DNA from 4 places in the Serratia sp. AS12 genome. Region 1 is predicted to be linked to each of the others. Evidence: predicted binding sites of a transcription regulator. Region 1 holds the regulator's gene; each other region holds the start of a gene.
What was found. Region 1 encodes CRP, which controls carbon source genes, mostly activating them, when cyclic AMP is high. Its sites were predicted from a motif close to ATGTGANNNNNNTCACAT; they were not measured.
Positions count from the first base shown of each region.

Region 2: SERAS12_RS17815 (YfcZ/YiiS family protein) is a predicted target of CRP. The motif match lies at 2,043-2,060, and genes of this name have one in related genera.
Region 3: SERAS12_RS12095 (PTS sugar transporter subunit IIB) is a predicted target of CRP. The motif match lies at 2,354-2,371, and genes of this name have one in related genera.
Region 4: SERAS12_RS11635 (YjcB family protein) is a predicted target of CRP. The motif match lies at 2,164-2,181, and genes of this name have one in related genera.

Region 1 is NC_015566.1:5,033,231-5,038,731, reverse strand. It holds gene SERAS12_RS23360 (YccS/YhfK family putative transporter) at 1-1,024, opposite strand, end outside; gene crp (cAMP-activated global transcriptional regulator CRP) at 1,079-1,711, opposite strand; gene SERAS12_RS23350 (OsmC family protein) at 2,091-2,498, shown strand; gene SERAS12_RS23345 (phosphoribulokinase) at 2,544-3,413, opposite strand; gene SERAS12_RS23340 (YheU family protein) at 3,565-3,798, opposite strand; gene SERAS12_RS23335 (hydrolase) at 3,795-4,775, opposite strand; gene SERAS12_RS23330 (LysE family translocator) at 4,894-5,496, shown strand.
Region 2 is NC_015566.1:3,807,735-3,813,235, forward strand. It holds gene fadJ (fatty acid oxidation complex subunit alpha FadJ) at 1-109, opposite strand, end outside; gene fadI (acetyl-CoA C-acyltransferase FadI) at 109-1,419, opposite strand; gene SERAS12_RS17815 (YfcZ/YiiS family protein) at 1,610-1,906, opposite strand; gene fadL (long-chain fatty acid transporter FadL) at 2,312-3,589, shown strand; gene mlaA (phospholipid-binding lipoprotein MlaA) at 3,696-4,457, opposite strand; gene ccmI (c-type cytochrome biogenesis protein CcmI) at 4,493-5,501, opposite strand, start outside.
Region 3 is NC_015566.1:2,590,160-2,595,660, forward strand. It holds gene SERAS12_RS12085 (aldose 1-epimerase family protein) at 1-1,175, shown strand, start outside; gene SERAS12_RS12090 (LacI family DNA-binding transcriptional regulator) at 1,251-2,204, opposite strand; gene SERAS12_RS12095 (PTS sugar transporter subunit IIB) at 2,501-2,815, shown strand; gene SERAS12_RS12100 (PTS cellobiose transporter subunit IIC) at 2,828-4,156, shown strand; gene SERAS12_RS12105 (glycoside hydrolase family 1 protein) at 4,178-5,501, shown strand, end outside.
Region 4 is NC_015566.1:2,487,679-2,493,179, forward strand. It holds gene SERAS12_RS11625 (MFS transporter) at 1-819, opposite strand, end outside; gene SERAS12_RS11630 (LysR family transcriptional regulator) at 937-1,803, shown strand; gene SERAS12_RS11635 (YjcB family protein) at 1,811-2,092, opposite strand; gene mrdA (penicillin-binding protein 2) at 2,387-4,312, shown strand; gene SERAS12_RS11645 (penicillin-binding transpeptidase domain-containing protein) at 4,415-5,501, shown strand, end outside.

The sequences.
Region 1 (5,501 bases):
TGGCCATCAGGTCGCGACGGTATAACGGATGCTGGGTGCGCAGCAGGCGAGCGATGCGGCTGAAGTGGTAGTAACAGAACTGACCCACTGGATTGTCGGGATGCTGTGCGGCCACTTTTTCCAATGCTGCCAGCTCGTTGGTCATACTGAAGCGCTGGGAGTATTGATGATAGAGAATATCGTGCGCCACCGTGCGCAGCCGGCCGGCAATCACCTGCGCATTGCGGCGGATAATCGCCTCGGCCTGGCTTTGCTCCACCAGTTTTTGCACTTCTTCCGGCAGGTGCAGGCTGACGGTAATGTGTTCTTGTAAATCCAGCGCGACCTGAAAGGTTCGCTGCAGGCGTTTTTGCTCGAGATTATTGGCGTGCGGCAAAAAGTTGAGCTGCTGATACAGCAAGCTGATCAGGTCCATCACTTTTTGCTGGCGCACCAGCAATGGCGGTAACGCGGTTTGCGGATCGGTATGTTGGGTTAACAGGGAATACTTGGCTTCAAAGTAGTCCGCCAGTTCCAGATAAAGCTGGCTCAGCGATTCGCGCATCGGCTGTTCTTTCCACAGCTTGAACCAGAACCAGGTGAACAGGCCGTACCAGGCGGTACCCACCACATACAGTAAGGGGGCGTACCACAGTGGCACCGTGCCGGCCATGCTGAGAGAAAAGATGGCGGCGATCAACGCGGCGGGGAGCAGGCGGGCATGTAATGGGCTGATTTCGCCGCTGACACCGAGCAGCAGAGCCAGGCCAAGCATCAACGCCGGCAGCGGCAATTGCCAGAGCAACGCCTGTTGCAGCAACAGGCTGCTGAGTGCAAACAGTGAACCGCCGACGATCAGGCGTTTGAAAAAACGTTTGTGGGGCGTGTCCAGCCCGGCGATGTTACAGCAGGCGGGAACCAGGGAAAACAGCAGGCCGAGTTGCAGGTGGCCGATCAGCAGGCCAAGGAGCACCGGCAGACACAGCACCAGCGTTTGCCGCAGTGCGTAATTGACTTCCGGGTGGTAAATCAGTCGACGCCACATGATCGGTCGGGGCATAAAAAAACGGCGCGAATCATCGCGCCGTTTTTTCAGTGATTAACGCGTGCCGTAAACGACAATGGTTTTGCCGTGGGCGGAGATCAGGTTTTGATCTTCCAGCATTTTCAGAATGCGGCCGACGGTTTCACGTGAACAACCGACGATCTGACCAATTTCCTGGCGGGTGATTTTGATCTGCATGCCGTCGGGGTGGGTCATGGCATCGGGCTGTTTCGCCAGGTTCAGCAACGTTTGCGCGATGCGGCCGGTAACGTCCAGGAAAGCAAGGTTACCCACTTTCTCTGAGGTCACTTGCAGGCGGCTTGCCATCTGCGCTGACAGGCGCATCAGGATGTCCGGGTTGACCTGAATCAGTTGGCGGAATTTCTTGTAAGAAATCTCAGCCACTTCACAGGCGGTTTTCGCCCTGACCCAGGCGCTACGCTCCTGGCCTTCTTCAAATAATCCAAGCTCGCCGATGAAATCCCCCTGGTTAAGGTAGGACAGGATCATCTCTTTACCTTCTTCATCTTTAATCAGCACCGCGACGGAGCCTTTTACGATGTAGTAAAGCGTTTCGGCTTTTTCACCTTGGTGAATCAGCGTACTTTTGGATGGATATTTGTGGATATGGCAATGAGACAGGAACCATTCGAGTGTAGGGTCTGTTTGCGGTTTGCCGAGAACCATTCGCTGTTATCCTCTGTTGTTATCGCTGCCTTGTGTCACAGGGGTCAGAGTTCCCTGTAAAACGTGCTGTCGCCGTTGTTTTAAGGGTGGCTGGCAGCAGGTTTTGAGGCGTGTCATAAATATACGCTGTTGCTCTAGCATATTAACTTGCCGGGAGAGCTGCAAGCTACATTCTATTAACATACCGGTAAAGGAGCCTTTCTCTGGGAGTTTCCCTGAAATCAGTGTCCCGGAAAGATTTATTGCGGCTCTGTTTGTAGCACAGAGTGAGGCGGGTGTCTCGTGTTGTCTTGCTCGCGCATGACTAGCATCAGGTTCCGTTGCCAGTTTCTATGCGAAAGCGTACTCTGATTTTAAGAAATTAATCGGAGTGACCAATATGCAGGCAAGAGTTAAGTGGGTGGAAGGGTTGACGTTTCTGGGGGAATCCGCGTCTGGCCATCAGGTGTTGATGGACGGCAACGCCGGCGATAAAGCACCCAGCCCGATGGAAATGGTGTTGATGTCGGTGGGGGGATGCAGCGCTATCGACGTGGTGTCGATCCTGAAGAAAGGGCGTAATGATGTGCGTGATTGCGAGGTAAAATTGACCTCCGAACGGCGTGAAGAAGTGCCGCGCATCTTTACCCATATCAACCTGCATTTTATCGTGACCGGCAAAGATCTGACCGACAATATCGTGGAACGTGCGGTGAACCTCTCCGCCGAGAAATACTGCTCGGTATCGTTGATGCTGAACAAGGCTGCCAGCGTGACTCACAGCTTTGAAATCCGCGACGTAGCGTAACGCGTAAGAATAAAGGGGCGCGGCTTGCCGCCGCGCTCCGACCCATTACCCGATTTTTTTGCCTTCCAGCAGTTGCTGCACCAGCGGCGCCATGATCAGCTCCATCGCCAGCCCCATTTTGCCGCCCGGCACCACCAGCGTATTGATGTGCGAGATAAAAGAGCCTTGCAGCATCGCCAGCAGGTAAGGGAAATCGATCTGATCCAGCCCGCGGAAGTGAATCACCACGAAGCTTTCATCCAGTGAAGGAATGGCTTTGGCGGCGAACGGGTTGGAGGTATCCACCGTCGGCACGCGCTGGAAGTTAATGTGGGTGCGCGAGAACTGCGGCGTGATGTAGTTGATATAGTCTTCCATCGAACGCACCACCGAATCCATCACCGCCTCACGTGAATGGCCACGCTCGCCGGTATCGCGGATCAGTTTTTGGATCCACTCCAGGTTAACGATCGGTACCACGCCGACCAGCAGATCGACGTGTTTGGCCACGTCGGTATGTTCGGCAACCACGCCGCCATGCAACCCTTCATAGAACAGCACGTCGGTCGGCGCCGGCAGCGCTTCCCACGGCGTAAAGGAGCCGGGTACCTGGTTATAGGGCACTGCTTCGTCGTAGGTATGAAGGTACTTGCGTGACCGTCCGGTGCCGTTCTTGCCGTACTCGATAAAGCTCTGTTGGAGCAGGCCGAAGTCGTTGGCCTCAGGCCCGAAATAGCTGATATGACGACCCAGATCGCGCGCTTTGCGGATCGCCGCGTCCATTTCCGGCCGGGTATAACGGTGGAAGCTGTCGCCTTCCAGCTCCGCAGCGCGGATGTTCAACTGCTGGAATATCTTACGGAACGCCACGCTGGTGGTGGTGGTGCCGGCGCCGCTGGAGCCGGTCACTGCGATAACGGGATGTTTGGCGGACATGGTGGTTGTCACTCCGTGTTAAATGCGCTGGCGTCAGAGTAGGGTTATTGGTCTGTTTGACGCCCTTTCGCCAAGGGCAAAATTCCGCGCGCGGGTTTGCAATGGTTCATTGTTACCTGATTTTTTCCGTCAGTCATAGAACCGGCAGGCACTAATTTTCTTCCTGCCCGGCACGGAACTGCCCGCGCGGCATGATGTTGATGGTTTCATGCAGTTCTGACCAGACCAACAGGACCTCGCCGTTTTTCAACTGGCGGCGAACGTCTTCCACTTTCTGCTCCAGCGAACGTTCGTGTTCGCCGTAGTCGGTGCCTTCGCGCAGCACAAAGGACTCGATCAGGCTGTTCAGGGTCTCGGTTTCCAGTTCTTTCCAGGGGATAATCACGTTGCGGGTTCCAGATAAGGGGAAAGCCAGGATGGAATGCGGTATTCCAGCCACATGTGGGGTTTGTTCAAACTGCCGCCGACAAAGCCGACATGGCCGCCAAACTCGGTCAACTGATATTCAATGTTGTGCGGCAGGCCGGCGATGTCGGGGATCACTTCGTCGGTCATGAAGGGATCGTCTTTGGCATGGATGATCAGCAGCGGCGTCTGAATTGCCGGTAACAGCGGCAGCGCGCTGCAACGGCGGTAGTAATCGGTGGCGTCGCTAAAGCCGTGGACGCGTGAGGTGATGACATCGTCAAAGTCGCGGATACGGCGCAGCGCCCGGAGTTGCGGCAGCTTGAGCGGCAGAGTGTCGGGGTAGTGCAGCAGCTTGCGGGTGGCGTTTTGTTTCAACTGCCCGAGCAGATAGTGCTGATAAACGCGCGAGAATCCTTGATCCATTCGCAATGAACAGGGCTCCAGCATCAGCGGAGCGGACACGATCACCGCCGCCTGCAACAGGCTGTCTGCCCCTTGCTGAGCCAGGTAGCAGGCCAGCATATTGCCGCCGAGCGAGATGCCAACCGCCGCCGTCGGCACTTCGCCGTGGGTGGCGTGCAGCCACCGCAGAAAAAAGCGTGCATCCTCCGTCTCGCCGGAGTGATAGATGCGCTGTTTGCGGTTCGGTACGCCGCTGCAACCGCGAAAATGCATAACCACCCCGAGCCAGCCTTTTTCACGCCAGGCGTTGAGCAGGCCGTGAGCATAGGGGCTGTAGAAGTTGCCTTCCAGCCCATGGAACAGTACCACGCGCGGCTTGCCGGCGGCCTGTGCCGGATCTTCGCTCCAGGCGAGATCGACAAAATCGCCGTCGGGCAATTCCAGCCGCTGCCAGTGCGGTTTCAACCGCACGCGGCGGCGCACCAGCCGTGGCAGCAGCGTTTGCAAATGTGGGTTACTGGCCCCGGTCAAAGGGCGAAAGGATTCATGCATAACCTGAGTAAAAATCTTATTGGCGGCTATTGTCTGATCAATAGCGCACTGTTAGCTTCAATACCATGAGTTAACAATAATACTGCAAAAAACGCCCCGGGTGAGGAGCACCCGCTTCATGGAACCGAGTTTATTTCTTTCGATGTTAGGCTTCCTGTGGGTTGCCGCGATCACGCCTGGCCCCAACAATATGTTACTGACCACCTCCGGCGCCAATTTTGGCTTTATGCGCTCACTGCTGTTGATGATGGGCATTATGCTCGGCATGCAAAGCATTTTGCTGCTGGTGGCATTCGGCGTCGGTAGCCTGATTTTGGTTTACCCTGCGCTGCACCTGATCCTGAAAGTCCTCGGCAGCCTGTACCTGTTATGGCTGGCGTGGAAAGTCGCTACCGCCGCCTATGAAAAGCTGGAAACCGACGTGGCGCCGCCGCAGCCTATCAGGTTGTATCAGGGCTGGCTGCTGCAGTTCCTCAACCCCAAGGCCTGGCTGATGGCATTGGGCGCGGTGGCGAGCTTCAGTCTGGCGGGCGATAAATATAACGCTTCTATTCTGGCGATTGCGCTGGGTATTTTCGTGGTGAATGTCGTCGCCGGGGTTATTTGGCTGGGGTTTGGCACGGTGATTGGCCGCTTGCTGCGCAGCAAAAAGGCCTGGATCTTGTTTAACCTTTCCATGGGGCTGTTAACCGCGGCCTGTGTGTTACTTATCTGGCATTAAGGAAT
Region 2 (5,501 bases), 1.2 Mb from region 1:
TGTCACCCGGAACGTCGATGGTAATCACGCCGATGTTGTCCGGGCGCAGCGTCAGTTGAAAAGCCGAGGGTTTGGCCCGCTGTTCATGCAATGCGTTTTCAAAGCTCATTATTCCACCTCTACAATCATTGCGGCCCCTAACCCTCCGGCCGCACAGGCGGTGGTCAGCCCCAATCCGCCGCCACGGCGTTTCAGCTCGTGCAACGTTTGGGTGATCATGCGCGCGCCGGTAGCGGCAAACGGGTGGCCATAGGCGATCGAGCCACCCAAGACGTTAAATTTATCCATATCCACTGTGCCGATCGCCCTGCTGCGCCCCAGCTTTTGTTGGGCGAATTCATCGCTGGCGAACATCTTCAGGTTTGCCAGCGTCTGTACGGCGAAAGCTTCGTGCATGTCAATCAGAGTCAGGTCGGCCAGGCCAATGCCGGCGCGATCCAGCGCCAACGGCGTGGCGTAGGATGGCCCCAGCAGCATGTCTTCCCACACGTCGATGGCGGAAAAAGCAAAACTGCGCAGGTAGCCCAGCGGTTGCAGCCCCAATTCTTTCGCCCGCGATTCGCTCATCATCAGCACCGCCGCCGCGCCGTCGGTCAGTGGCGTACTGTTGGCCGCAGTGACGCTGCCATGTTTGCGGTCAAATGCCGGTTTCAGTTTAGCGTATGACGCCAGGCTGGAGTCTTTGCGAACGTTGTTGTCTTCGGTGATTTGCGCGCGGTACGGCGGCACGTAGGCGGTCATGACTTCATCGCGCAGCAGCCCCTGTTCCCAGGCTTTGGCCGCCAGTTGGTGAGAGCGGTGCGCCAGCGCATCCTGCTCTTCGCGGGTGATGCCGTGGCTTTTCGCCATTTGTTCGGCGGTATCGCCCATGCGCAGACCGGTCGAGTATTCCGCCACCGCCGGCGGCACCGGCAGCAGATCGCGGAACTTCAACCGGCTAAACAGTTTGAGGCGTTGCGATAGGGTACGCGCCTTGTTGACGTCCACCAACGTACGCGCCAGCGCTTTGCTGACGCCGATCGGCAACACCGAGGAGGAGTCTGCGCCGCCGGCAATGCCGATACTGATGCTGCCCGCCATGATGCTTTCCGCTACGTTGGCAATCGCCTGGAAACTGGTGGCGCAGGCGCGCGACACGCTGTACGCATCGGTATGTACGCTCATGCCAGTGCCGAGGACAATTTCACGCGCGATATTCGGCGCTTCGGGCATTTGCACTACCTGGCCGAACACCAGCTGTTCGATGAGCACCGGTTCAATCCCGCTGCGGGCCAAGAGTTCGCTCACCGCCATTTTCCCCAGATCCACCGCCGGAATGCCGTGATAAGCGCTTGCCTGTTTGGCAAAGGGGGTGCGCAGTCCATTTACAATCGCGATACGGTCACCGTGACGGGTCACCAACGGCAGTGCCTTACTCATAAACGCTCCTGAAAAAAATAACGTCAGCGCGACGGGCAAAAAGAGGTCTGACCTGATGAGGTCATTGTTAACCAAATGTTTACATTTGGCAAACCGTCAGAAGTGAAAACTGAGAGCAGGAGCAACTTTCTATTGGGGGAAAACGGAGAGGCGGCGGCGCGGGTTTACCCCGCACCGTTTTGGGCGGGAATTAACGCAGGCCGAGCTGGAAAATCAGAGTTTCCGCCTGGCAGGCAAAGGTGAAGTCCACCGCAAGTTGCACACCACCGTCAACCGGTTTAATGCTACTGCTGATGTCACAAGGGTCAGACTCCACGCCGCGGGCTTTTTCCGTCAGCGCAGCCAGCGTTTTCTCGGCATCTTGTTGATTGGCAAACACCTGGCTGTAGGATGCAGTGCAATCGGTGTTGTCCATCACGGTACCGACATCGACACAGCAACAAGCTGCGGTTTCCTGGGCACTGCATTTATTCATTGCATCAGACATGTTTAATTCTCCTCAGGGACCGCCATTACGCGAGTCCAAACTGCCATTAACTTTCTGGCGCAAAGACGCAAGATTCTGCGTTTATTTTACCCCGCAGCGAAACCCATCGCTAGCACTTACTTTTTATAGGTGTTTTAAGTGATGGAAATCACAAATAAAAATCGTCGTCTGCTAAGGAATGGTAAGAGATTTGTTATTCACTGCTGGTTTTTTGTTAAGCAGATCTCTTTTTTGATACCAATATTGAAATATCTCAAAAACAAAGTTGCAACATTCCAACAGGTCGGACCTATAATTCAGCCACTGGTCTGATTTGTCTGAATGATAACGGACCCTACAATCCCGCGCTCCTTGTTACCTTGTGTAACATAGTTTAAATAATAAACACATAATGAGGTTTTGGTCATGAGCCAGAAAAACCTATTTACTAAATCAGCTCTCGCAGCTGCAGTGGCAATTATTTCTTCAAACGTGTCTGCCGCAGGATTCCAGCTGAATGAGTTCTCATCAGCGGGTTTAGGACGTTCGTATTCTGGTGAAGGCGCCATCGCGGATACTGCAGCATCCGCCAGCCGCAACCCGGCCCTTTTGATGATGTACACCCGACCAGAATTCTCGATCGGCGCCGTATTTATCGATCCGGATGTGGACATTACCGGCAAGTCCCCGTCGGGTGCCAGCCTGGATTCCAAAAATATCGCGCCAACCGCCTGGGTGCCGAACCTGCACTATGTTCACCCGATTAACGATCAATTCGCCGTGGGCGGCTCGGTCACCAGCAACTATGGTCTGGCCACCGAATTCAATGACGGTTACACCGCGGGCGCTTATGGCGGCAAAACCGACCTCGAAACCCTGAACCTGAACCTGAGCGGCGCTTATCGCCTGAACCAGCACTTCAGCTTCGGCCTGGGTTTTGACGCGGTTTACGCTAAAGCCAAACTTGAGCGTTATGCAGGCGAAAGCGGCGCAGCCCTCGGCATGCCCGCTGATACTCAAATCTCCCACCTGAAGGGTGATAAATGGGGCTACGGCTGGAACGCCGGCATCCTGTATGAAGTGGATGAAAACAACCGCTACGGTTTCACCTACCGTTCCGAAGTGAAAATCGACTTCGACGGCGACTACAAAAGTAGCATCTCATCTCGTCTGAACCCATTGCAGGGCAGAACCGGTCTGCCATGGGGTACTGATGGCAACACCATTCCAGGCTCTCTAACCCTAAATCTGCCGGAAATGTGGGAACTGTCCGGTTACAACAAGGTGGCGCCGCAGTGGGCGGTCCACTACAGCCTGGCTTATACCAGTTGGAGCCAGTTCCAGCAGCTGAAAGCCACCGGCAACAACGGCCAGACGCTGTTCGAGAAGCATGAAGGCTTCAGAGACGCCTACCGCATCGCGCTGGGTACCACTTACTTCTACGATGATAACTGGACCTTCCGTACCGGTGTCGCATTCGATGACAGCCCGGTGCCTGCCCAGAACCGCTCTATCTCGATCCCGGATCAAGACCGTATGTGGATCAGCGCCGGTACCAGCTACGCGTTCAACAAAGACGCGTCGGTCGACGTCGGTGTTTCCTACATGCACGGCCAAAAAGTCACCATCAAAGAAGGTCCATACACCTTCAATTCGGTGGGCAAGGCCTGGTTGTACGGCGCCAACTTCAACTACCGCTTCTAAAGCGGTCGTTCAAAACGCTTAAGCGCCCTGCGGGGCGCTTTTTTATTGCCGTTTTATAACAAAAAACCCGCCTGGCGGCGGGTTCTCATATTCTCTTGGCGAGAAATTATTTCGCTGAATCGATTTCGTCCAGATCGCCCTGGATCGCCTTGGCGTTCGGGTTTTCTTCCGCCTTCAGTGAACCGCCGCGCGCCAGGAAGTCATGACGCTGGAAGTAGGCTTCACGCACCATCACGTAAGGATCGGAAGAGTTATGCAGCAGGCCGTCGGAATCCAGCAGTTGGGCGCGGGTTTCAATCCCCTCAACCACCCATTTACCCGCCGACATCCAGAAGGTCAGGTAGCTCAGTACCGGATAGACCGTATCCGCCCAGTCGCCGCCGTCTTCACGCAGGGTGAAGCTGCCATAGGCAGGTAACATCACATAAGGGCCGTAACCGACATCGTAATGCCCCAACGTGCTACCGAAACGATTCGGTTCTTCGCGCGCCAGTTTCGGGTTCGCCATCCCCGCCACGTCGATCAGACCGCCCATCCCCAGCAGGGTGTTAAGGAAGAAGCGGTTGAAGTGAATCATCCCGCGATACGGATCGCCCTTCAGGAAGGCGTTGACCATGCTGGCCGGCTCTTCCAGGTTCGACGTGAAGTTACTTAAACCGTTACGCGCCGGCATGGGTACATAGTCGCGCCAGGCCACGGCCACCGGGCGCAATACATACGGATCCAGGACGTTATAGTTAAAGTCGAACATCGTCCGGTTAAATCCTTCCAGAGGATCGGATCGCCCTTGTGGTTCATCTTGCGGCGCGCTGGCACAGCCCACCAATAACACAGTTGCGAAAGCCAGCCCAGTCAGGCGAAAGTTCATATTTTTCTCCATGAAAACACGTTCGGTCTTTTTATTCAGGGAACCTGCTTGTTAATCTGAACGCTAACCTGCTCTTTACCGCTGAAATTCTGCAGCTCACTCTCACCAAACCAGTCGCCCGCCTGCGGCGTGGCCAGACCGTCATGAGAAATCCGTACCCGCACCTTCACCTGATGCAGCGCCGAAAGCAGACGTTCGGGCATCATGGCGTTGCTGTCATCCAGAGAGAATGACAGTGGGAAACGGCTTAAGGGCAGTTGTTTTACCGCAACCGGCACCGGGTTGGCACCATCGGTCACCGAAATGACCAGCGTCCCCTGCTGCGGTAAAGCGTTAGTCGCCTCGGGCGATAACGTCACGTTTACATTCAGTTTAACAGTTTCTTCGCCCGCCTGTGATTTTGCTTGTGCAATACTGCGCTTTAACACCTCGGTGCGCTGATCGTTGGCCGGCAACAGTTTCAACATCACCTGCCAGGCGCCGATCGCCTGTTTGAAATCACCCTGTTCGAAGGCATTGAACGCCAGCAAGCTCAATACGCGCAGATTGGTATGATCATCGGCAATCATCTTGCGCAGCATCTGCGTAGCTTGCTTGTTATCCTCCGGATCGTTGGATCGCGTCAACACTTCCGCATAGCCGAGACGCACTTCCAGATTATTCGGATCCAATTGATAAGCATGAGCAAATGCCTGCGTCGCCGTTGTGGCGTTATTCAGCGCCATGCCGACGCGGCCCAACATCATCCAGTCGTTGATGTTGCGATCGTCTTGTTGGAGTGCGGTGCGCAGCCCCAGCCCGAGGCGAGCAATCTCTTCCATGCTCAGCGGCTGAGCACGCTCATTGGCGACGCGCGCACGCAACTCCGGCATTTGGTCTTGCACCTGCTGCCAGTCCATCACCTGCGCCAACCCTCCGGTTTTCAGATAGAACCCCAGGGTAACCACCACCAGCAGCAACACGCCAGGCACCAGTGCCCAACGGGTGATCGGTTTCGTCTGCACGTCCTGTTGGCCGGGAATGTCGTTCAGCAGGTTCTGTTGC
Region 3 (5,501 bases), 2.4 Mb from region 1:
TCTCTTTGATTTCATGCGCAGTAAACGCGCAGACCATTGTATTGACCGACACGGAAAAAGGCATTGAACAAGGCAATTGGCAGACCGACAGCCAAAAGCTGAACATCACAGGGGCAGGCTTCAGCTTACAGCAACAGGTGCTGCACGGCGGAAAACAGGAAGGATCCAAGGTGATCACCTTAAGCAGCGCGGGCCTGACGATTGCTCTGAGCCCGACACGCGGCATGAATATTCTGAATGTGAAGGGGTCCGACGTCCGGCTGGGCTGGGACTCACCGGTCACCGAGGTGGTCAACCCGGCTTATATCAATCTGGACAGCCGCAATGGGTTAGGGTGGTTGGACGGGTTTAATGAAATGATGGTGCGCTGCGGCTTTGAATGGACCGGGCACCCCGGCGTCGACAACGGCACGCTTTACACGCTGCATGGCCGCGCCGGCAACACGCCGGCCTCCAAAGTGGTGATCGAGATCGCCGAAAAAGCCCCGTACGAAGTCCGCATTCGCGGGTTGCTGAAAGAAAACACCTTCAAGAAAAGCAACCTGGAAACCTGGACCGAACTGCGCTATATCCCCGGCACACAATCGTTTTCAATCCACGATCGCGTGACTAATCGCGCCGATTACCCACGGGATTACGAAATCATTTACCACAGCAACTTTGGCAAACCGTTATTGGAAGAAGGTGCGGTATTCAGCGCCCCAATCAAGGAAATTTCACCCTTTAACGACTATGCCAAAGCAGGCCTGAAAGACTGGGCAACGTATCAGGGCCCGACCAAAGGCTTTGATGAAATGGTGTTCAACATCCTGCCTTATGCGGATGCGCAAGGCAAAACGCTCGCCATGCTGCACAACCGGCGCGGGGATCGCGGCGTGGCGATAGGTTTTGATACCCACCAGCTGCCGCTGCTGACATTGTGGAAGAATACGGATACCGAACGCCAGGGGTACGTCACCGGCATCGAACCGGGGACCAACTATGCCTATCCGGTGAAAATCGAACGGGAACAAGGGCGTATCAAACAGCTGCAGCCTGGCCAAAGCACCGACTTCGAACTGACCTATACCTTGCTGAAAGATGCTGAACAGGTGAAAGTGTACCAGGACAAGATCAAGACGCTGCAGGGGAGCAATCAGCCTAAACTGGTTGAGACGCCTATCGCGGTAGAGTAGTCGTCAGCAGGAACCGTACCGATCGCGGGCCAACTTTGTTGGCCCGTTTTGTTTTCTTGCGGCGCCGCTCATCGCTTAACGCTTGTGTCTGTCCGGGATAATCAAATCCCCGCGCAGCACGCAGGCGCCGAGCATATCCCGGGTTTTTTCCGTCAACCAACTGACGATACGCGCCGCCATGGCGTCCATGGAATATTCGATGGACGGGATCGCCGGAATGCCCGGCAAATGCAGCGAACCGGCCAGGCTAAAGACCATGATGTCGTCCGGTACGGATTTATTGAACGCCTGTAGCTGGGTAATCACCCGCTGCGCCTCCTGCTCGTCCGCCACCAGCAGCGCGTTGAAATTGAGCGTAGTGGCGTTATTGAGCAGCACCTGTACCGCAACGGAAGAGGTGGTCGAATCCATAAACACCAGGTTGCGATTGAACGGCAAAAAGTTGTTTTCCAGTGCGAGCTTATAACCCAGCAACACCTGATCGGCACAGCCGCCGGCATCCGGCTGGATCAAGGCTATTTGGCGTCTGCCCTGGCTAATCAGATAATTGCAGGCGCTTTCGGCGGCGAAAGCGTGGTCGAACTGAATGCTGTTAGGCGTGTCGGCCTCAACGCAATCGACCAGGATCACGTTGTCATGCGGGATGTTGAGCGGGAAACGGGCGCCGATAATCAGCACGTCGTCGCACAACCCGCAGGTGAGTTCGTCCAGCGCGTTCATCACGCCCGCTTTGGTATTGGCGAAACGCAGCAGCAGATGCTTTTGATGCTGGCTGAGCTGTTTTTCCAGCGCATAAAGATAACCTGTGGTTTGGTTAATGTTCTCCTGCGCGCAGATAACCCCGATGCAGCCCGTCGATTGGCTAAGCAATGATTGCGCTATGACGTTGGGCCGGTAATTGAGCTCTTCCGCCGCCTGCAATACCGCGAGACGGCTGGCTTCCTTAACGCCGCGCGATCCACTCAACACCCGCGAGACTGTGGCTTTTGACACCCCAGCTAAACGTGATACATCGTTGATTGTTGACATCTTTATCTCCTGACAGACCAAGCAGCAGCCTGTAAAAACCGATCCGGTAATGGCTCACATTATCGCCGCCAGCAGTATAACCGTTTTCCTTTTTTCATGGAAACCGATTTTCCACACCATGTCAAAACACCTCAAAACAAGACAAAAATATGTGATGGCAATCCAATAAAAATCCCTTGCGGTGGCTAGATTATGATGAGTATCACACTTCCATCCTCACTCGATGGAAAACGGTTTCCGTATGATATCCAATCACTCCCGCATTCAGGTTATTTACCCGTTGAGGAAGGTTGTCGATGTACAAAATCATGCTGTGTTGTTCCGCTGGGATGTCTACCAGCCTGCTGGTCAGGAAAATGGTGGAGGCGGCGAATGAAAGGGGGTTGCCGGTCGAGATCGACGCCTATGGGGTAGCCGAGTTCGATACGCAGTTTCCACGCTACCAGGTGGTGCTGCTGGGGCCGCAGGTAAAATATATGCTTAAAACACTGTCAGAAAAGGCTGCCGTCCAAGGCATACCCGTTCAGCCCATTGATCCGATGGACTACGGCATGCAGCGCGGTGAGAAGGTACTGGACTATGCTCTGTCGCTGATCGCAGCGGCGCACTAAAAAGGTGTTCCTATGAGTTCGTTATATCAGTCAATGATTGCCGTCATCGAGCAATCCATCACCCCGTTGGCCGGCCGCCTGGGGCAGCAGAAATATGTCATCGCCATCCGCGATGGCTTTACCGCCGCGTTGCCGTTTATGATTATTGGCTCGTTCATGTTGGTCTTCATCTTTCCGCCGTTCTCCGCCGACACCACGAACAGCTTTGCGCGTGGCTGGCTGGATTTTTCGCAGACTTACCGTGCGCAGCTGATGTTGCCGTTCAACCTGAGCATGGGGGTGATGACTTTCTTCATCTCCGTGGGAATTGGCGCCAGCCTCGGGCGGCAGTTTAATCTCGACCCTGTAATGTCCGGCCTGCTGGCATTTATGGCCTTTTTGCTGGTGGCGGCCCCTTATGCAGACGGCAAAATATCCACCCAGTATCTCTCCGGACAAGGGATTTTCACCGCCCTGATCACCGCCATTTACTCAACCCGTGTTTACGCCTGGCTCAAACAGAACAACGTCACTATTCGATTGCCGAAAGAGGTGCCTACCGGGGTGGCGCGTTCGTTTGAGATCCTGATCCCTGTGCTGGTGGTGATTGGTACGTTGCATCCGCTGAATCTGTTTATCGAAGCGCAAACCGGGATGATCCTGCCGCAGGCGATTATGCATCTGCTGGAACCGCTGGTGTCCGCCTCGGATTCGCTGCCTGCCATTTTGCTGTCGGTATTGCTGTGCCAGATTTTCTGGTTCGCCGGTATTCACGGTGCGCTGATCGTCACCGGCATCATGAACCCGTTCTGGATGGCGAACTTGTCGGTAAATCAGGCGGCGCTGGCGGCGGGAACGGCATTACCACACGTTTATTTGCAAGGTTTCTGGGATCACTATCTGCTGATTGGCGGCGTCGGCTCGACCTTACCGCTGGCTTTCCTGCTGTTGCGCAGCCGCGTTGCGCACCTGCGCACCATCGGCAAAATGGGCGTGGTGCCGAGCTTCTTTAACATCAATGAACCGATCCTGTTTGGTGCGCCGATCATCATGAACCCGATGTTGTTCATTCCGTTCGTCTGCGTTCCTATGGTCAACGCCGTACTGGCCTATACCGCGACGCGTTTGGGATGGCTGGCGCAGGTGGTCTCGCTCACGCCGTGGACTACGCCGGCACCCATCGGCGCCTCTTGGGCGGCGAACTGGGCGTTCAGCCCGGTAGTGATGTGCGTTATCTGTATGGTGATGTCCGCCCTGATGTACTTGCCGTTCCTGCGTGCCTACGAGCGCTCTTTAATGAAAACCGAAGAGCAAAAAGCGCAAAGCGGTGCACCGCTGGCCGGAACCGTCGGCAGCAACTGATATTTAATGGAGAACCGAATCATGAAATACGCATTTCCCGAGCACTTTTGGTGGGGCAGCGCCAGCTCCGCGCTGCAAACCGAAGGGGACAGCCGACAGGGCGGCAAAAGCCCGACAATCTGGGACACCTGGTACGCTAATCAACCCTGGCGCTTTCATCAGCAGGTTGGCCCGCAGGAGACGTCGACCTTTTACCGGAACTGGCGCCAGGATATCGCGCTGCTGAAACAGCTCAACCATAACAGTTTTCGTACCTCCCTCAGTTGGTCGCGGCTGATCCCGGACGGAACGGGAGAGGTGAATCCGCAAGCGGTAGCGTTTTATAACAACGTGATTGATGAGCTGCTGGCGCAGGGCATCAAGCCGTTTATTACGCTGTTCCATTTTGACATGCCGATGGCGATGCAGGAGAAGGGCGGCTGGGAAAACCGTGACGTGGTCGCGGCCTTTAGCCGCTATGCGCAGGTTTGTTTTGAGCTGTTTGGCGACCGGGTAATGCATTGGTTCACCTTCAATGAGCCGATTGTGCCGGTCGAAGGCGGCTACCTGTATGATTTCCACTACCCCAACGTGGTCGACTTTAAGCGGGCGGCGACGGTGGCATACCACACGGTGCTGGCGCATGCGTCGGCGGTACGGGCGTTTCGGGCCGGGCTTTACGCCGGGGAGATCGGTATCGTGCTGAACCTGACGCCGTCTTACCCGCGTTCGCAAAATCCGGCGGATGTGAGTGCCGCACACCACGCCGACCTGCTGTTTAACCGCAGTTTCCTCGATCCGGTGCTGCGTGGCGAATATCCGGCCGATCTGGTGGCATTGCTGAAAACCTGGGATCAGCTTCCGGCCTGCCAGCCCGGCGATCGGGCGCTGATTGCCGAAGGAAAGATTGACCTGCTCGGTGTTAATTATTATCAGCCACGCCGCGTGAAATGCCGTGACAGCGCCGTAAACCCACTGGCGCCCTTTATGCCTGAATGGTTATTCGAAAACTATGAAATGCCCGGCAGAAAAATGAACCCTTATCGCGGCTGGGAAATTTACGAACCGGGTATTTATGACATTCTGACAAATTTGCGCGTTAACTATGACAATCCGCGCTGTTTTATTTCCGAAAACGGCATGGGTGTGGAAAACGAACAGCGTTTTCTTGAAAACGACCAAATCAACGATCGCTATCGTATTGAATTTGTCTCCGAACACCTTAAATGGCTGCATAAAGGCATTAGCGAAGGCAGCAATTGCCTCGGCTATCACATGTGGACGTTTATTGATAACTGGTCATGGTGCAACGGATATAAAAATCGCTACGGCCTGGTGCAATTGGATTTAGCCAGCCAGCAACGCA
Region 4 (5,501 bases), 2.5 Mb from region 1:
GGATCCCATCAGCGCCCCGGAAAATTGCCGATTCCTGAACACGGAAAACTCAATCATCGGATAGGGGCTGCGTCTCTCAACCCCGATAAACAGCAGCAGGCTGAGGGCTGCAGCCAGAAGAATCCCCCCGGCGCGAACGCTGGTGAAACCGAACCCCGCCCCCTGAGTGATAAAATAGACCAACCCAAAAACCGACAAAGACAATGTGACGATCCCCAGACTATCCAGTTTTGCCGCCTGAGGATCGCGGGATTCTTGCACGCTGAAAATCACCAGTAACAGGGTCAGAACGGCGATGACCACATGAATCAAAAATACCCACTGCCAGTTGGCGATCGCCACGATAACGCCGCCGATCGCCGGCCCAAACCCTAAACCAATGCCAAAAACGACGCCCCAAATGCCGAAGGCCTGGCCACGCTGTTTGCCGTTCTGAAACTGATGCGACAATGCTGCCACCTGGCAAATCAACATGGCGCCGCCCGCCATGCCTTGCATAAAGCGGCCCACGATCAGCATCGTCGAGCCGTTGGCCAGGCCGCAAAGTAAGGAGGTGAGGCCAAAAGCGGCAATGGCGATGATGAAAACTCGCCGGCGGCCAAAACGGTCAGACAGCGTTCCGGTGGCCATCATCACTGCGGTGCAGGCCAGGGTGTAGGCATTCATAATCCATTGCATATCACTGAAATCACTGTGTAATACCTGTTCCAGCGTCGGCAGTATGACCGGTACGCTGGAGATTTCCAGGCCGAACATCAACGCGGCGAGGCATATTGCCGTTAATGCCAGTCTGTTTTTACTGGCGTGAGAGAGCGTCATGAGTTTTTTCCACAAAAGAGGGTGATGGAAACGAACAGCCATTCTGGATAAATGACTTGCATGATAGAAATGATTTAATTTATCGTTATTAATTAATTTCCATCATGAAATCACCCTATGAACATTGACCCGGCACTGCTGCGCACCTTCGTTACGGTTACCGAAACCGGCGGCTTTACGCGCGCGGCGCAGCAACTGAATCTGACCCAATCTGCGATCAGTCACCAGATCCGCCGGCTTGAGGAGCAGATTGGCCGACAGTTGTTGCACCGCACTACGCGCCGCCTGACGCTAACCGAAGACGGTGAAGATTTGCTGCGCCATGCCGGGCAAGTTTTGCAGGCGCTCGACGCCATGCAGCGGCGCTTTGAATCCTCACCCGTTTCCGGCGCGGTGCGTTTTGGCCTGACGGAGAGTTTTCTGGGGGAACGATTGCCACCGCTGTTAGCCCAGTTCGCCCGGGCTTTTCCTGCGGTCAGGTTGGAGGTGAATGTCAGTATCGGGCTGGATCTTTGTGGCATGGTGAAGGGCAACGAACTGGATTTGGCCGTTGTGATGTCGCTGGCTAACCGCATTGAGGGCAGGCTATTGCGGCGGACGCAACTGGTGTGGGTAGCGGCTGAGACATTCAGCCTGGCGGGCACGTCGTTGCCGCTGGCGTTGTTGCCTGCGCCGTCGGTCAGCCGCGAGGCCGGGATCGCCGCTCTGGAAAGCAAGGCTATCCAATGGCACACCGCCTTCACCTCACAAAGCCAACAAGGGCTACGGGCGGCCGTGCTGGCGGGGCTGGGCATTGCCGTTATGGCGAGCGGCGATCTGGCGCCGGGAATGAAAACGGTTGATGGACAGTATGGGCTACCCGAATTGCCCGACATCGATTTCACCCTGATCGTCAACGGCGCGGAACCTGGCGCGGCTGCGCAGGCATTCGGCAAAATACTGCTGGAGATGTCGGCGTCGTTGCCTGCCGCAGGGGGAGATTAAGTGCGGCTCAGGGCATTGGCCAATCGGTCGGGGTTTTGCTCATCACGTCGAAAAAGACGTCTTTGGTCACTGACCAAAAATGCAGGAATCCTTCCTGGCTGAAGCTGATGCCCATCAAACCCATCACGAACCAGCAGGTGGTGAACAGCCCGAGGCTGCTGAACATGAATGCCATACCGTTACGGCTGGTTTTACGGCAAACGACGTTTAACTGGCTGGCCATAAACATCATTACGGCGCTCAGTAATTCCCAGCGCATCATAATCAAACCCGTGGCTATGGTACTCATCGAACGTGATCCTTTGTGACAAAGCCGCAGCCGGCAGGGCGCCGGAGAACAGTGCGGGCAAAAATGGAGTAGTGTGATCTGCGTCACATTGTAGCACTGGGATAAAGGGGCGCTCAATCCCTGTCCGGCATAAAAACCGGCACCCGGAAACATTCCAATATGCTGAAACATTTATGCCATTTCATTAGCAACCTTTTAATGGGGGTCGTTAACCAATAACGTTATGCTTGCCGACTTTTCACTACCCTGATTTATCTGGGGAAAATGTGACGTCAGACAGGTACTGCACTGCGTATGGCCCTCTTAAAAGAAAAAATCCGTGACCATTCCGCTGAGGAAATGTTGTTTATTCGCCGTGCCTGCGTGGCGATGGTGTTGGTGATCGCCTGCTTCGGCGCACTGATCGTCAACCTGTATCACCTGCAGATTAAGCAACATGCGTTCTACCAAACGCGCTCCAATCAAAACGACATCAAAATGCTGCCGATTGCACCTAGCCGCGGGCTGATATTCGATCGTAACGGCATCCCTTTGGTGCGTAACATTACTCTGTACCAGATCCAGGTTATTCCCAGCAAAATCGCCAATATGGCCGCACTGTTGCAGGCGCTGACGCCGATTGTCGATCTGACGCCTGAGGATATCGCCGCCTTCCGCGACGACATGCACCACAACGGCCGCTATAAACCGGTGACGTTGAAAAGCGGGCTGAACGACACCGAGGTCGCCCGTTTTGCGGTCAATCAATACCGTTTTGACGGGGTGACTATTGACACCTATCAGCAGCGGGAATATCCGTATGGCGCCGAACTGGCGCACGTGGTGGGTTATGTATCGAAAATCAACGATGGCGATGTGAAACGGCTCGATAAAGCCGGCATCGGCGAAAATTACTCCGCCGACCATAACATCGGCAAGCAGGGCATTGAGGCTTACTATGAATCGGAACTGCATGGCACCACCGGATATCAGGAAGTGGAGGTGGATAACCACGGCCGCGTGATACGCCTGCTGAAAGAGCAGCCGCCGCAGGCAGGCAAAAATATCTATCTGACGCTCGATTTGCCGTTACAGCAGTATATCGAGTCAGTGCTGAAGGGGCAGCGAGCGGCGGTGGTGGTTGAGGACCCGCGCGATGGCGGCATTCTGGCGATGGTGTCCAGCCCCAGTTACGATCCCAACCCTTTCGTGAAAGGCATCAGCTACAAAGCTTATAAAGCCTTATTGGCCAACCCCGATTTGCCGTTGATTAACCGCGTTACTCAGGGGCTGTACCCGCCGGCATCCACCGTGAAGCCTTATATGGCTACCTCTGCGCTGTTCGCCGGGGTGATAACCCCCAACACCAGCTTCTTTGGTGCGCCGACCTGGACGTTGCCGGGTACTCAACGCCGTTACCGCGATTGGCTGAAGAGTGGCCATGGCATGCTGAACGTTACTAAAGCGATAGAGGAGTCCGCCGATACCTTCTTTTATCAGGTGGCGTTTGAAATGGGCATTGATCGCATTCACAGCTGGCTGAGCCAGTTCGGTTACGGCCAGGCGACCGGGATCGATCTCAACGAAGAGTATCGCGGCGTACTGCCCAGCCGCGAATGGAAGCAGCGGGTGCATAAAAAACCTTGGTATCAGGGCGATACCGTATCGGTCGGCATCGGCCAGGGGTATTGGGTCGCCACGCCAATTCAGATGGTGAAAGCGCTCACCACGCTTATCAATAACGGCAAGGTGAAAACGCCCCATCTGCTGTATTCGATGCGCCAGGGCAATCGGGTGAGCCGCTATCAACCGTCGCTGCAGACGGCACAGATCGGCGATGCCAAATCACCGTACTGGGGGATTGTGCGCAATGGCATGTACGGTATGGCCAACTTGCCGAACGGCACCGGTTACAAACTGTTCCATACCGCGCCGTATCAGATCGCCGCCAAATCCGGCACCTCACAGGTATTCAGTCTGAAAGAAAATCAGACCTATAACGCCAAGATGATCCCGGTGCGGTTGCGTGACCATATTTTCTACACGCTGTTCGCTCCCTATAAAAATCCGCGGGTGGCGATGGCGCTGATTCTGGAAAACGGCGGCGGTGACGGCGTGGTGGCGGGACCAACCGCACGGGCAATCCTTGACCATATTTTTGACCCGGCCAACGCGCCGCAGCCTGACGAGAGTCAGAAAGTTAAACCGGAGTTAAACGATAGTGAGGATGTGCAACAGTAAACGCGTTTGTTTTTACTTTCTTACAAACTGCAATCTTCTAAAGATTTCCGTCAGGGTAGACTGAAATAATTACATAATCCGAATAAAAACGCAGGGTTAACAGTGGCGCCACTAATAAAAAAGAGCGGTAAAAATTATTCCTCACTGAGGTTTGGCTGGATTTGCGCCGGTATTCTGGTGTGTTTTTTTCTGCTGGCGTTCCGGGTGGGTTATTTGCAACTGATGGAGCATCAGCAGTTGGCGGACCAGGCGGATCAGCGTTCAATCCGCACGCAGGTGCTGCCGACCAACCGGGGGATGATCACTGACCGTAATGATGAAGCGCTGGCGGTGAGCGTGTCTTCGAAAGATATCGTGCTGGATCCCAAACATATTCTCGACACCCATACCGATACCGGCAACGAGCGCTGGCAGAGCCTGGCCAACGTGCTGAAAATGCCGCTGACGGACGTGCAAAGGTTGATTCAGGCCAACGCCCATAAGCGTTTCGTCTATCTGGCCCGCAAGGTGGAAGACGATAACGCGAATTACATCAGCAAGCTGCATCTGACCGGGGTCAGTACCGAGCAAGACTTCAGCCGCTTTTATCCGATGGGCCAGGATGCCGCCGGGTTGATCGGCATTGTCGGGCAGGACAATCAGGGGTTGGAGGGCATTGAGCTGGGCTTCAACCACCTGTTGCAGGGCAAGAACGGGATGCGGGTGTACCAGAAGGACGGCAGCGGGGCAGTGATTGGCGTGATCAAGAGCGTTGATCCCGTGCCGCCGCCGAACGTTACGCTGAGCATCGATAAATTTATACAGTACGTACTGTTTGCGCAAATCCGCGATGGCGTGGTGGCCAACCAGGCCGATTCCGGCTGCGCGGTGCTGGTGAAAGTCAGTACCGGCGAGGTGCTGGGTATGGCCAGTTACCCCTCGTTCAACCCGAACAACTATGCCAATACGCCGGTAAAAGATATTCGCAACGTTTGCAGTAGCGACAGCTTCGAACCGGGTTCGACGGTGAAACCCGTGGTCGTTATGGTCGGGCTGGAACATAGGTTGATTAAGCCGGATACGGTGCTGGATACCACGCCATACCGGGTCAACGGCCACTTGATCAAGGACGTTGGCCACTGGTCCAAACTGACCATTACCGGCGTGTTGCAAAAATCCAGTGATATCGCGGTGTCGCATATCGCATTGG